DNA from 3 places in the Mesorhizobium sp. M0898 genome. Region 1 is predicted to be linked to each of the others. Evidence: predicted binding sites of a transcription regulator. Region 1 holds the regulator's gene; each other region holds the start of a gene.
What was found. Region 1 encodes PhoB, which activates phosphate uptake and scavenging genes when phosphate is short. Its sites were predicted from a motif close to TGTCATNNANCTGTCAT; they were not measured.
Positions count from the first base shown of each region.

Region 2: a site for PhoB is predicted at 2,014-2,030, ahead of NKH90_RS03975 (alkaline phosphatase D family protein). Genes of this name have one in related genera too.
Region 3: a site for PhoB is predicted at 1,691-1,707, ahead of NKH90_RS19090 (esterase-like activity of phytase family protein). Genes of this name have one in related genera too.

Region 1 covers NZ_JAMYOE010000027.1:28,635-32,702, forward strand. Annotated here, with positions in the region: gene pstA (phosphate ABC transporter permease PstA) at 1-113, shown strand, start outside; gene pstB (phosphate ABC transporter ATP-binding protein PstB) at 110-913, shown strand; gene phoU (phosphate signaling complex protein PhoU) at 946-1,653, shown strand; gene phoB (phosphate regulon transcriptional regulator PhoB) at 1,670-2,359, shown strand; gene NKH90_RS23710 (ROK family protein) at 2,369-3,613, opposite strand; gene xylF (D-xylose ABC transporter substrate-binding protein) at 3,899-4,068, shown strand, end outside.
Region 2 covers NZ_JAMYOE010000002.1:190,132-194,199, forward strand. Annotated here, with positions in the region: gene NKH90_RS03965 (TetR/AcrR family transcriptional regulator) at 1-457, opposite strand, end outside; gene NKH90_RS03970 (MFS transporter) at 540-1,823, shown strand; gene NKH90_RS03975 (alkaline phosphatase D family protein) at 2,103-3,677, shown strand; gene NKH90_RS03980 (hypothetical protein) at 3,725-4,006, opposite strand.
Region 3 covers NZ_JAMYOE010000018.1:18,078-22,145, forward strand. Annotated here, with positions in the region: gene NKH90_RS19090 (esterase-like activity of phytase family protein) at 111-1,589, opposite strand; gene NKH90_RS19095 (TIM barrel protein) at 1,838-2,827, shown strand; gene NKH90_RS19100 (sugar ABC transporter substrate-binding protein) at 2,869-3,927, shown strand; gene NKH90_RS19105 (sugar ABC transporter ATP-binding protein) at 3,984-4,068, shown strand, end outside.

The DNA of each region.
Region 1 (4,068 bases):
CTTACGAGGAATGGCAGCAACTGGCGTGGACCGGCGCACTCATAATCACCCTGACGGTTCTGGGCTTGAGCATCCTCGCCCGCAGCCTTACCGGACGCAGAGAGGACAGATGACACAGATGTTGTCCCCAGACATGACGATGGCCGAAACGGTCGCCGAGAAGACGAAGATCGAGGTCAAGAATCTCAACTTCTACTACGGCCAGAGCAAGGCGCTGAAGGACATCAGCCTGTCGCTGCCTGAGCGCAGTGTCACGGCCTTCATCGGCCCTTCGGGCTGCGGGAAATCGACGCTGCTGCGTGTATTCAACCGCATCTATGAGCTCTACCCAAAACAGACGGCCGAGGGCCAGGTGCTGCTCGACGGCAAGAACATTCTCGACCGGTCGCAGGATCTCAACCTCCTCAGGACCAAGATCGGCATGGTGTTCCAGAAGCCGACGCCGTTCCCGATGTCGATCTACGAGAACATCGCCTTCGGCGTCAGGCTCTACGAGAACCTCGGCAAGTCCGAGATGGACGGCCGCGTCGAACAGGCGTTGAAGCGCGCCGCGCTGTGGAGCGAGGTCAAGGACAAGCTCAACGCCAGCGGCTTGAGCCTATCCGGCGGCCAGCAGCAGCGGCTCTGTATCGCCCGCACCGTGGCCGTGAAGCCGGAAGTCATTCTGCTCGACGAACCGGCTTCGGCCCTCGACCCGCTGTCGACTGCCAAGATCGAGGAACTGATCGACGAATTGCAAGCCGACTACACGATCGTCATCGTCACCCACAACATGCAGCAGGCGGCGCGCGTGTCGCGCCAGACGGCCTTCATGTATCTGGGTGAACTGGTCGAGTTCGACCGGACCGAGAAGATCTTCACGTCGCCCCGCGAGAAGCGCACGCAGGACTACATCACTGGCCGCTTCGGCTGAGCCGTTCCGATCATGCATATGAGGACAGGACCATGGGCGAACACACAGTCGCTTCTTTCGACGAGGATCTCGAGCAGATCAGCAAGCTGATCCGCAACATGGCCGACCTCGCCGGTTCGATGGTCGGCGGGGCGACCAAGGCGCTGTTGAATTCCGACAACGTGCTGGCGCAACGCGTCGTTTCCGACGACGCCATCATGGATGCGCGTCAACGCGAACTGGACGACCGCGCCATCACCCTGATCGCCAAACGCCAGCCGATGGCCCACGATCTTCGCCATGTGGTCGGAGCGATCCGCATGGCGGGCGACCTCGAACGCATCGGCGACCTTGCCAAGAATATCGCCAAGCGCGTGAGTGCGGTCGGCCTCAGCGCCACGCCGCGGGACCTGTCGCATTCCATCGACGCGATGGCGCAGTTGGTTCTCATCCAGGTGCAGGGTGTCATCGAGGAATATGCTGCAGGCGATGCGGCCGCGTTGGCCAAGCTTCGTGCCGCCGACGAGCGCATCGACGTTAAATACACGTCCGTGTTCCGCGAGCTGTTGACCTACATGATGGAAGATCCGCGCAACATCACCGCTTGCACGCACCTGCTGTTCTGCGCCAAGAATCTGGAGCGGATCGGCGACCATGTCACCAACATCGCCGAAAATGCGTATTATGTGCTGACCGGCGAGCAATTGCCGGTCAATCGTCCGAAGCAGGACGAAACGACAATGTCCGCACCGGTGACATGATGGGGGTGCCCAGCCGATGATCGCACCACGCATAATGGTGGTGGAGGACGAGGAGCCGTTGGGTGTGCTGCTCCGCTACAATCTCGAATCCGAAGGCTACCAGGTCGAGGTGGTGACACGCGGCGACGAAGCCGAGATCCGTTTGCAGGAGAATGTGCCCGACCTTTTGGTGCTCGACTGGATGATACCAGCGGTTTCCGGCATCGAGCTCTGTCGTCGGTTGCGGGTGCGCCCCGAAACCGAGCGGCTGCCGATCATCATGCTGACCGCGCGCGGCGAGGAGAGCGACCGGGTGCGCGGTCTTTCGACCGGCGCCGACGACTATCTGGTCAAGCCGTTTTCGACACCGGAATTCATGGCCAGGGTCAAGGCGCTGCTGCGGCGCGCCAAGCCGGAAGTGCTGTCCAGCGTGCTGAAGGTCGGCGACATCGTGCTCGATCGCGAATCGCACAGGGTCTATCGCAAGAAGAGCGAAATCAGGCTCGGACCGACCGAATTCCGGCTGCTCGAGTTCATGATGCGGCATCCGGGCCGTGTCTTCTCGCGCAGCCAGTTACTCGATAATGTCTGGGGGGAGACAATCTACATCGACGAACGCACCGTCGACGTGCATGTCGGGCGGCTGCGCAAAGCCGTCAACAACGGCCGGATGCCGGATGTCATCCGCACCATCCGCGGCGCCGGCTATGCGATCAGGGAAGATTGACCCGCCTGGTCAGGCTACGTTCTTTCTGACGCTGGGCCTCATTTGCGCGCCCGGCGCGAAAATCTCCTGGTCGACGAAGCTTAACGCCCGCATCGCGCAGCCTTCGCGGATCAGAGGCAATTCGTTCGGCTCTGTATCGAAGGAGATCGAGCCTGAATGCTGGCCGCCGGCGGTCTGGGCGATTGCCTTCCGCAAGGCCGGCTCGATCAGATCGAAGGCGGCGGCACTGGCGCCGACCATCGCGACCGGTGCCGGATCGATCAGCGCGAACAGCGAGCCGAGACCGAAACCCAGCGCTTCGCCGGCCTTGCGGTAGGCCTCGCGTTCCGGCCCATCTTTCTCGCGCGCCCGGGCCGCCAGTGCGCGCATGTCGGCGTCGCTGACGTCGGCGACCGGTTCGCTGTCTTCGCTCATCTGCCTGGCGTTGCGCCAGATGGCGTAGTTGCCGGCATACGCCTCGATGCAGCCGCGCCGCCCGCAACGGCAGAGCGCGCCGCCCGGACGATGGATCATGTGGCCAAATTCGCCGCCCGAGGAATGCGTCCCGGTGAACAGTTCGCCCTTCAGCACCAGCCCCATGCCGATGCCATGCGAAAGCAGGATGGCGATGAAGTCATCGCGATAGCGATCCGGATTGCGCCAGCGCAAAGCCACCGCCATCATGTTGCAGTCGTTCTCCACCGTTGCCGGGATGCCGAATTCGTCCTCCAGCATGTCGGCAAAGGCGATGTCGGTCTGCGGCGTGATCGGCGACCACAGCATGGCGCGTGCAGGGGAGTCGGTAATGCCCTGAATCGCCAGGGCGATGCGGGCGACACTGCGGACGTCAAGATCTGGATCCTGCAGCCGGCGCCGGACGATGGCCATGCATTCACGGATCAGCTCGTCGCGCGGCATAGTCAGCGTGTCCAGCCGGCGCTGTTCCTCGGCGACCACCTGTCCCGTGTAGTCGATAATGGCGGCCGAAAGGAAATTCAGCGACAACACCACAGTCAGCACCGCCGCCGCTTCCGGGTTGAGGGCGAGGCCGACTTGCGGACGACCGCGTTTCAACGAAACGGGCTCACTTGGCTTGCTCTCGGCGAGGATGCCTTCCCGTATCAGGTCGGAAGAAATCGCCGATATGGTCGAATGACTGAGGCCGGTGGTAGCTGCGATCTCAGTACGCGATGGCTGGCCGGCCCGGCGCACCGCCGAGATCACCATCGCCCGGTTGCGCCGGCGCAAATCGTCATGGCGGATTCCGACCGACATTGTTTTGCTTTCCTCCCGGTTGCCGCGGCCGCTCATGAACCGGAAGCCGTCGGTAATGTCCGACAAATAGTGTCGGATGAGGCAAATAGTGTCAGATGCAGGTGGCGCTGTCATCGTTTATTCCGACGCTCGAAAAAACTCGCAGAGTCATCAAAATCCATCAGAATCGATGTTGACAGCAGCCGGAGATCGGGCCAGTATTTTTTCGAGGCTCGAAAAAATTAGAGCTTCTAAGCTGGTCTTTGAGCCAATTGGTCACGCCGTACGCGGCGCAGGGAGGATATGATGAAGAAATTCACGACCGCCATTCTGGCGGGTGTCGCCATGACGCTGGCGCTGGCGTCGGTGGCGCAGGCTAAAGACAAGGTCATCGGCGTTTCCTGGTCGAACTTCCAGGAAGAGCGCTGGAAGACCGACGAGGCCGCAATGAAGGCGGCCATCGAGGCCGCAGGCGA
Region 2 (4,068 bases), on a different contig from region 1:
CCATCGCCGCCGCCATGGCGCGCAGGCGGCGGCGCAGTTCCTGCTTATTGGCCTCACTCACGACGCGGGCCGGATGGCCATGTTCGGGATATTCGACCGCGGCATTGGTCATGCCGCAGCCGCGATAGTCGGGCCTTTGCGTACGCTTGCCGACACGCGTCAGGAAGGCGACGATCTGCGCGCGCGGATCGCCGGGATGGGCATCCACCGCCTCGTCGAAACGCTCCCAGAATTCGAGGTCATAGTGCCGGAGGTAGGATGCGGCCAGCTCGTCCTTGGACGGAAAGCTGCGGTAGAGGCTGGGCTTGGTGACGCCGGCACGCCGCACGATCTCGTCGACGCCGATCGCCCTGATGCCTTGCCGGTAGAACAGATCGCGCGCCACCTGGAGAATCCGTTCGGCGGCGCGAGGCGGCGGTGCGTCATTCGCCTTGATCGTTGGTTCAATGCTTTTCATGCCTGGTCTGCCGATTAGCTGGTTGACAATGTTACCGGTCGGTACGTATGTTTCGCGCTCCTGCAACGTACCGGTCAGTAACATGATAGCTCAATCCCGCCCGTTTGGCCAGCGCTACGCTTTCGTCGTGGTCGCCGTCATCTTCCTTTGCCTGCTGATCGCAGCGGGCCTGCGTTCGGCGCCGGCAGTCATGATGCTGCCGCTGGAGAACAGTTTCGGCTGGCGGCGCGACGTGGTGTCGCTGGCGGCGGCCACCGGCATCTTCCTCTATGGCCTGACCGGGCCGTTTGCCGCGGCGCTGATGGAGCGGATCGGGCTGCGCCGCACCTTGCTTGCCGCGCTGCTGTTGATGTCGGGATCGACCGCGCTCAGCCTGTTGATGACCAAACCGTGGCATCTGCTCCTCACCTGGGGCGTGTTTTCCGGCGTCAGCTCGGGCGCCGTCGCCACCGTGCTCGGCGCGACCATCGTCAACCGCTGGTTCAAGACCAATCGCGGCTTGGTGATGGGACTGATGTCGGCGTCCAGTGCCACCGGGCTGCTGGTCTTCCTGCCGCTGCTCGCCTCGCTCGCCCAGTCGGGCGGCTGGAAGCCGGTCGCCATCGCCATTGCCGTGGCCACCGCCTGCCTGGTGCCGCTGGTCTATATGCTGGTGCCGGAGCGCCCGGCGTCGATCGGCATGGTCCGCTATGGCGCCGATGCCGACGACGTGCCGCCGGTGCCGCCAGCCTCGCAAGGCAATTTCCTTTCGCATACATTGAGCACGCTGCGCCGCGCCGCCGGCACGCGCGTGTTCTGGTATCTGTTCGCCACCTTCTTCGTTTGCGGCTTCACCACCAACGGGTTGGTCGGCACGCATCTGATCGCCTTTTGCGGCGATATGGGCATCGGCGAAGTGCAGGCCGCAGGCCTGCTCTCGATGATGGGCATCTTCGACCTTATCGGCACGACGCTGTCGGGCTGGCTCACCGACCGTTTCGACCCGCGCAAGCTGCTCGGCGTCTATTATGGCATTCGCGGCCTGTCGCTGATCTATCTGCCCTATTCCGGCTTCTCGGCGACCAGCCTGATCATCTTCGCGGTGCTTTACGGACTGGACTGGATCGCCACCGTGCCGCCGACGCTCAGGCTTTCCAACGAGGCGTTCGGCGACCGCAGCGGGCCGATCGTCTTCGGCTGGATCGTCGCCGGCCATCAGGTGGGTGCGGCAACGGCGGCCTTTTTCGGCGGCACCATGCGCGAGCTGCAAGGCAATTACGAGCTTGCCTTTCTGATTGCCGGCATGACGGCAATAGCCGCTGCCTGCATCTCGCTGCTGATCAACACCACCCGCCCGGCCTTTGATCCGGAACCGCAGGCGGCGTAGGGCGCAATCGGCCGTGCTAATCTCCCCCCTTGAGGGGGAGATGGCCGCGAAGCGGCCAGAGGGGGTCGGTCCAACCGGGCTCGGCCCCTTATCGCAGGCGCAAGAGGTCGGTGCTCCATCCGAGACGACCCCCTCTGTCGCCTTCGGCGACATCTCCCCCTCGAGGGGGGAGATTCGCCAGCCTGTTCACTGTTATCAAACCTTCATCGTTTCGAAATGTGCCTGAAACATTGAAGCTGGAGCTTGGCGGCTACGTTCAACGCCATCCAGGAGACAGCCATGAACAAGATTTCGATGACGCGGCGCGCTTTCGTCACGTCGGCCAGCGCCGTTGGCCTGGTCGGCGCCTCGGGCCTCGCCCTCCCCTATTACTCGCGCGCCAATCAGCGCCCGGCTTTCACCCATGGCATCCAGTCCGGCGACGTCGACGCCACCAGCGGCATGGTCTGGACACGCACCGACCGGCCGTCGCGCGTCATGTTCGAGGTGTCGCGGACCGAAAGCTTCACCAATGCCGTCCGCCTCGCGCCGCTCGATACCTCGCCGGCCAGCGATTATACGGTGAAGCGGCTGCTTACCGATCTCGCCTCCGACCAGGACATCTTCTACCGCATGGTCGCGGCCGATCTTGCCGACATCAACGCCGTTTCCGAGCCGGTCGTCGGCCGCTTCCGCACGGCACCTGCCTCGAAGCGCGACATTCGCTTTGCCTGGTCGGGCGACACCGCCGGCCAAGGTTGGGGCATCGACGAGACCGGCATGAAGACCTACGCCACCATTGCCAAGCACACGCCCGACTTCTTCCTGCATTCGGGCGATACGATCTATGCCGATGGTGCGATGAAGGACGAGGTCGACCTGCCCAACGGCGGCAAGTGGAAAAACAAAGTGCTGATCGACGAGAAGCGCAAGGTTGCCGAGACGCTGGACGAATACCGGGCGCAGTGGAAATACAACATGATGGACAGGCATGTGCTGGCGCTCAGCGCCATCTGTCCGACCTTCTATCAGTGGGATGACCACGAGGTGCTGAACAACTGGTCGGACTCGAAGGACCTGAGCGCCGACGATCGCTACACTGAAAAATCCATCCATGTGCTGGCGGCACGTGCGGCGCGCGCCTTCCACGAAATGACGACGATCCGTTACGAGCCGTCGGAGCCCGGCCGCGTCTACCGCAAGATCGCCTATGGTCCGCTGCTCGACGTGTTCTTCCTCGACATGCGTTCCTACCGCGGCCCCAACGGTCCGGATATGCAGGAGACGATGACGCCGCAATCGCGCATCCTCGGTGAACAGCAGATCAAGTGGCTGAAGCGTGAACTGGCGAATTCCAACGCAACCTGGAAAATCATCGCCGCCGACATGCCGCTCGGCCTCGTCGTCTGGAACGACGGCACCAAGAAGGTAGGGGCCGAGGCGGTCAGCAATGGCGACAATGGCCCGGCCAAAGGGCGTGAGCTGGAAATTGCCGACCTTCTTCGCTATATAAAGAATGCGGGTATCAGCAACACTGTCTGGCTCACCGCAGACGTGCATTACACAGCCGCGCATTACTACAATCCGGACAAGGCGCAGTTCCAGGACTTCGATCCGTTTTGGGAATTCGTTTCGGGTCCGATCCATTCCGGGACGTTCGGGCCTAATGGTTTCGATATGACATTCGGCCCGGAGCTGAAGTTCATAAAGGCACCAACTGCCGAACAGGGTCAAAACCTGGCGCCTTCGGCCGGCCTGCAGTTCTTCGGGCTCGTCGAGATCGATGGCGCCACCGAACAGTTGACGGTGCGGCTGATGGATCGCGACGACAGCGAACTCTACAAGGTCACGCTTGATCCGGTGCGGTCGGCGTGAGCGACGGCGCCACTACCCTCGGGCCAGCCCGAGGGTAGGAACGTATATCAATCGGGATAGCAGACGACGGGAATGTTGGGCCAGACGGCGCTGTCGCATCCGGCATTTTGCTGCCGCTGCTTGAAGGCGGCGCTGACCGGCCCGGTCACCACCGGATCGACGCCATCGGGAGCATCGGCAAAAAGCTGCTCCGCCGACGGCTTGTCGGACGGCAAAGCAGACCGCGTCTCCTTGAACGACGCCGCCGATTGCGCCGCGCCGGCCGCGAGGAGGACGGCGAGCGCGGTACATGCCAAAATCGGCCGGAGTTTGATGCCTATCTCGATCATGAAATTCGAACTGTCCGGACCATGAAAGGTTCCGCCTTGGTTAATAATTCCACTTCACACCA
Region 3 (4,068 bases), on a different contig from region 1:
ACGCACCAGGACACCGTCCTTGCGCGGGCGAGCCGCAACTGAAGGGCACGACCGCTCAATCGCGCCAGCTCAGGCGGACGCGTTCCGCGCGTCCGCCTGTATGGGTGCCGCTACTTCTTGGCGAGGCCTGGGAGCGTGACCTGATAGACCAGGAACATGGTGTCGACATCGGCGCCATCCTCGGCCTTGTAGGCCGCGCCTACCTGGAAGCCGTCCTGCGTGAGGAAGTCATTGTCATTGGCGACGAACAGGAAATAGTCGTCGGGCAGTGTCGGATCGAGGACGCTCACCACCGACATCGCCTCCCACTTCTCCGAAAGGTTGTTGCGGTCGTTGGGCGCGCCATTGTGCAGCCCGAAGCGGCCGAGCTCGGTCTTGTCGTTGATGTCGATGAGCGGCGTCAGCTTGGCCGGCGTCACCGATGGATCGAGCTCACCCTTGGGCGCCAGCGGCTTGTCCTTGTCGAATTCTGTGCCGGCGACATCGGTTGCCGCAGACACATCGACGACGCTGATCTCGCGGTGGAGCGAGGTGTCGCCCTTCAGCCCCTGGCCATTGCCGCTGTCGCGCGCCAGCATCAGGAAGGTCTTGTCCGACAGCGCCACGATTTCGCTCTGCGCGGCGATCTTGGTTTTGCCCTTGGCATCGGTGAACACCGGCAGCGGCACGACATATTCATGCGCGAGCTTGAGCTGGCCGGGATCCGAGGCATCGTAGACCAGCGCGCGCGTGTTCTGACGCGTCGAGGCGGAATCGCCGCCATCCTGCCTTGGGGCCGACTGCAGCACGGCAATCAGGAACTTCCCGTCCGGCGTCAGCGCCATGCCTTCGAGGCCCTGGTTGTTCTGACGGCCGGTTTCGGGATCCTTCGGATCTGGGTCTGCCGCACCAGGTCCCGGATTGTTGGAAGCAAAGTTTGGCGTCCCGCGACGCATCGGGACAAGCGCCGCCGGCGGCTGCGTTGCCGACATCAGACGCCCATCGGCGGAGAAGCGGTAGATGTTCGGACCGTATTCGTCCGAGATGAACATCGTGCCGTCGGGCAGCCGTGCGATCGCTTCGTCATCGAGCGCGAGCTTGCCGTTGGCTTCGGGCAGGATCGGCATGTCGTCGGTCGCGGCACGCACGCCGTTGAGCGGATCGAGGCCGGTTGCGTCGGCGCCCTTGTCGTCGGTCAAAAGCACGGTGTCGGCAAGCGTCGCCTTGAGGCCCGATTGTTCCTGGCCGGTGGCCGGTGCCGCACCCGGCGCGATCGGCGCGAACTCGAGGGCGATCGTGTTGAGGCGCGGACGGTAATCGGTGGTGCCGACGACATTGTAGCCGCGATCCGGCAGCAGCCACAGCGAGCCCTTGTAGCCATCGGCGCCACGCGTCCAGCCGGCAGCGTCGATCGACATACCCGAGCCCGAGCCAAACGTCTCGCCGAACTTGTCCTTCTGGCTGGCCGGGATGCGGCCGACACCGACCAGGCCCTTGTTGACGAAGCTGACGCCGCCGACGGTCGCGGCGTTTTCAGCCAAGGCCGGGGTCAAGGCGGTGAACATCGCCAGCGCGACGGCGAGGGACGCGGTTCGGTGCAGGTTTTTCATGGATATCCTCTTTTGAGACAAAGCTGCCGGGATCTGAAAAAGCGCCGCGTGGCATCGAGGATGCCGCGAAAGCCTTCGGAGAAGCGATCTAGGACGCGAACATGATACTTGCGTGACAGTGCCGCGCTTGCTTGTCCCCCATGGTCGCAACTGGCCTGGGTATGGCGAATTCGTCGTCGCCGAGCGAGCAATTAACGACTTTACAAATAATCGTTATAATGTAAAATTATGACAATGAAAGGTCCCCGATGACTGCCTATCGTTTCGCCACCCGCCTCAATTCCTTTGCCTCGCGGCCACAGTCCGAGTGGCCCGATCTTGTCGGCAAACCGTCCATGCTGCAAATGGCGGCACGTGCGGCGAAGGTTGCGGAGTTGACCGATCTCGACCTCAACTTCCCCGACCATGTCGATGAAAAGCCTGCGGAAATAGCGCGCAAACTCGGCGATATCGGGCTTTCCATCAATGGTTTCGCCATGCGCTACTATTCCAATCCGGCTTTCAAGCTCGGCGCCTTCACCAACCCGGATCCTGCCATTCGCCGCGAAGCCATCGACCTGACCAAGGCCGGCATCGACGCCACGCGCGAGGCGGGCGCCAGCCTGATGACCTTGTGGCTCGGGCAGGATGGCTTCGACTATGCCTTCCAGGTGGACTACGCAGCGCTCTGGCAACACGAAATCGATGGCATTCGTGAAGTTGCGGCGCATGATCCGGGCTGCCAAATCAGCCTTGAATACAAACCCAACGAGCCGCGCTCCTACAGCCTGATGCCAGATGCGGCGACTACATTGCTGGCGATCCGCGAGATCGGCCTGCCAAATCTCGGCGTGACGCTCGATTTCGCCCATGTGCTCTATGCCGACGAGCAGCCGGCCTTTGCCGCAGCACTCGTGGCGCGACACAGCAAGCTGCTCGGCGTGCATCTCAACGACGGCTACGCCAAGCGCGACGACGGCCTGATGGTCGGGGCCGTGCATACGCTGCAGACGATCGAGCTGCTCAGGCAGATCCGTCGAGACGGCTATGCCGGCGCCATCTACTTCGACACGTTCCCCGACATGACCGGGCTCGACCCGGTCCACGAATGCGAAGTCAACATCGCGACTGTCAAGCGCATGCTGCGCTTCGTCGATCGGCTGGAAAAGGACAATCGCCTGTCCACTGCCGTCGACCGTCAGGACGCGGTCGCCTCGCAGGCCATCATCCAGGAAGCCATGCTCGGGCCGGCCAGCTGAGGCCGGCGGCATAGACCGTTTTTCAACAAGGGAGGAAGATCATGAAATTTCTACTTGCCACCGCTGCCGCTGCCCTGATGGCGCTGTCCATCGGCTCGGCTTTTTCCGCGGACCTCGCGCCGCTCAATTCCGACACCGAGAAGGATCGCATCGACTGGTCGCAGCTCGAGGCCAGGTTCGGGGCGTTCCCCAAGTTGCCCGAGGGTACCAAGGCGGGTGCGGTCTCCAAGACGCTGACCAATGAATACTGGCGCTCGCTGGGGGAGGGCTACAAGTCGTTCGGCGACCGCACCGGCGTGCCCGTCGTCTACCAGGCAGCGCAGAGCGAGGGCGACCAGCTCGGTCAGCTCACCATCGCCGAAGGCCTGGTCACACAGGGCTACAACGTGCTGCTCGTCTCGCCGCAGACCGACTCCAACCTGCAGCCGATCATGGAACAGGCCAAGGCGGCCAACGTGCCGGTGGTCAACGTCAACGACGCGGTCATCCCGCAGGCCGAGCATTATGTCGGTAATGTCCAGCGCGACAACGGCGTGCGCGTCGCCAAATGGTTCATCAAGAACCGGCCGGACGGCGGCAAGGTCGCCATCGTCGAAGGCCAGGCCGGCGTCTACGCCGCCGTCCAGCGCACCGATGGTTTCAAGACAACGATCACCGAGGCCGGCAAGTTCGACGTCGTCGCCAGCGTCCCCGGTAACTGGGATCGCCAGACCTCCTACGACGCGGCCACCAACATCCTGCAACAGCACCCCGACCTGATCGGCTTCTATGCCAACAATGACGGCATGGCGCTGGGCATCGTCGAGGCGGTCAAGGCTGCCGGGCTGCAGGACAAGGTTGCGGTCTTCGGCACCGACGGCATCTCCGACGCCTATGCCTCGATCCGCGCCGGCGAGCTGACCGGCACCGTCGATTCATTCCCGGTGCTGACCGGCGAGGTGGCGCTGGAATCTGCGCTGCGGCTGGTGGCCGGGCAGAAGCTGCCGCGCGTCGTTGCCACGCCGCAGGCGCTGATCACCAAGGACAATGCCGACCGTTACTCCGGCGGCGGCGATGCCGTGCGCAAGGCGCTGCTCGAGGACGCGGCAGCGGGCCAGTAGAGCAGGGCCGGCAGGTGCCGGCCTTGGGTCGGCACCTTGCCTGGAGAACCGAAGCAATGTCAGCGCGGCTGCAATTCGAGGGCATTTCCAAAGAGTTTCCGGCTGTGCGGGCGCTGAGCGAAGTGTCGTTTTCGGTCGGCG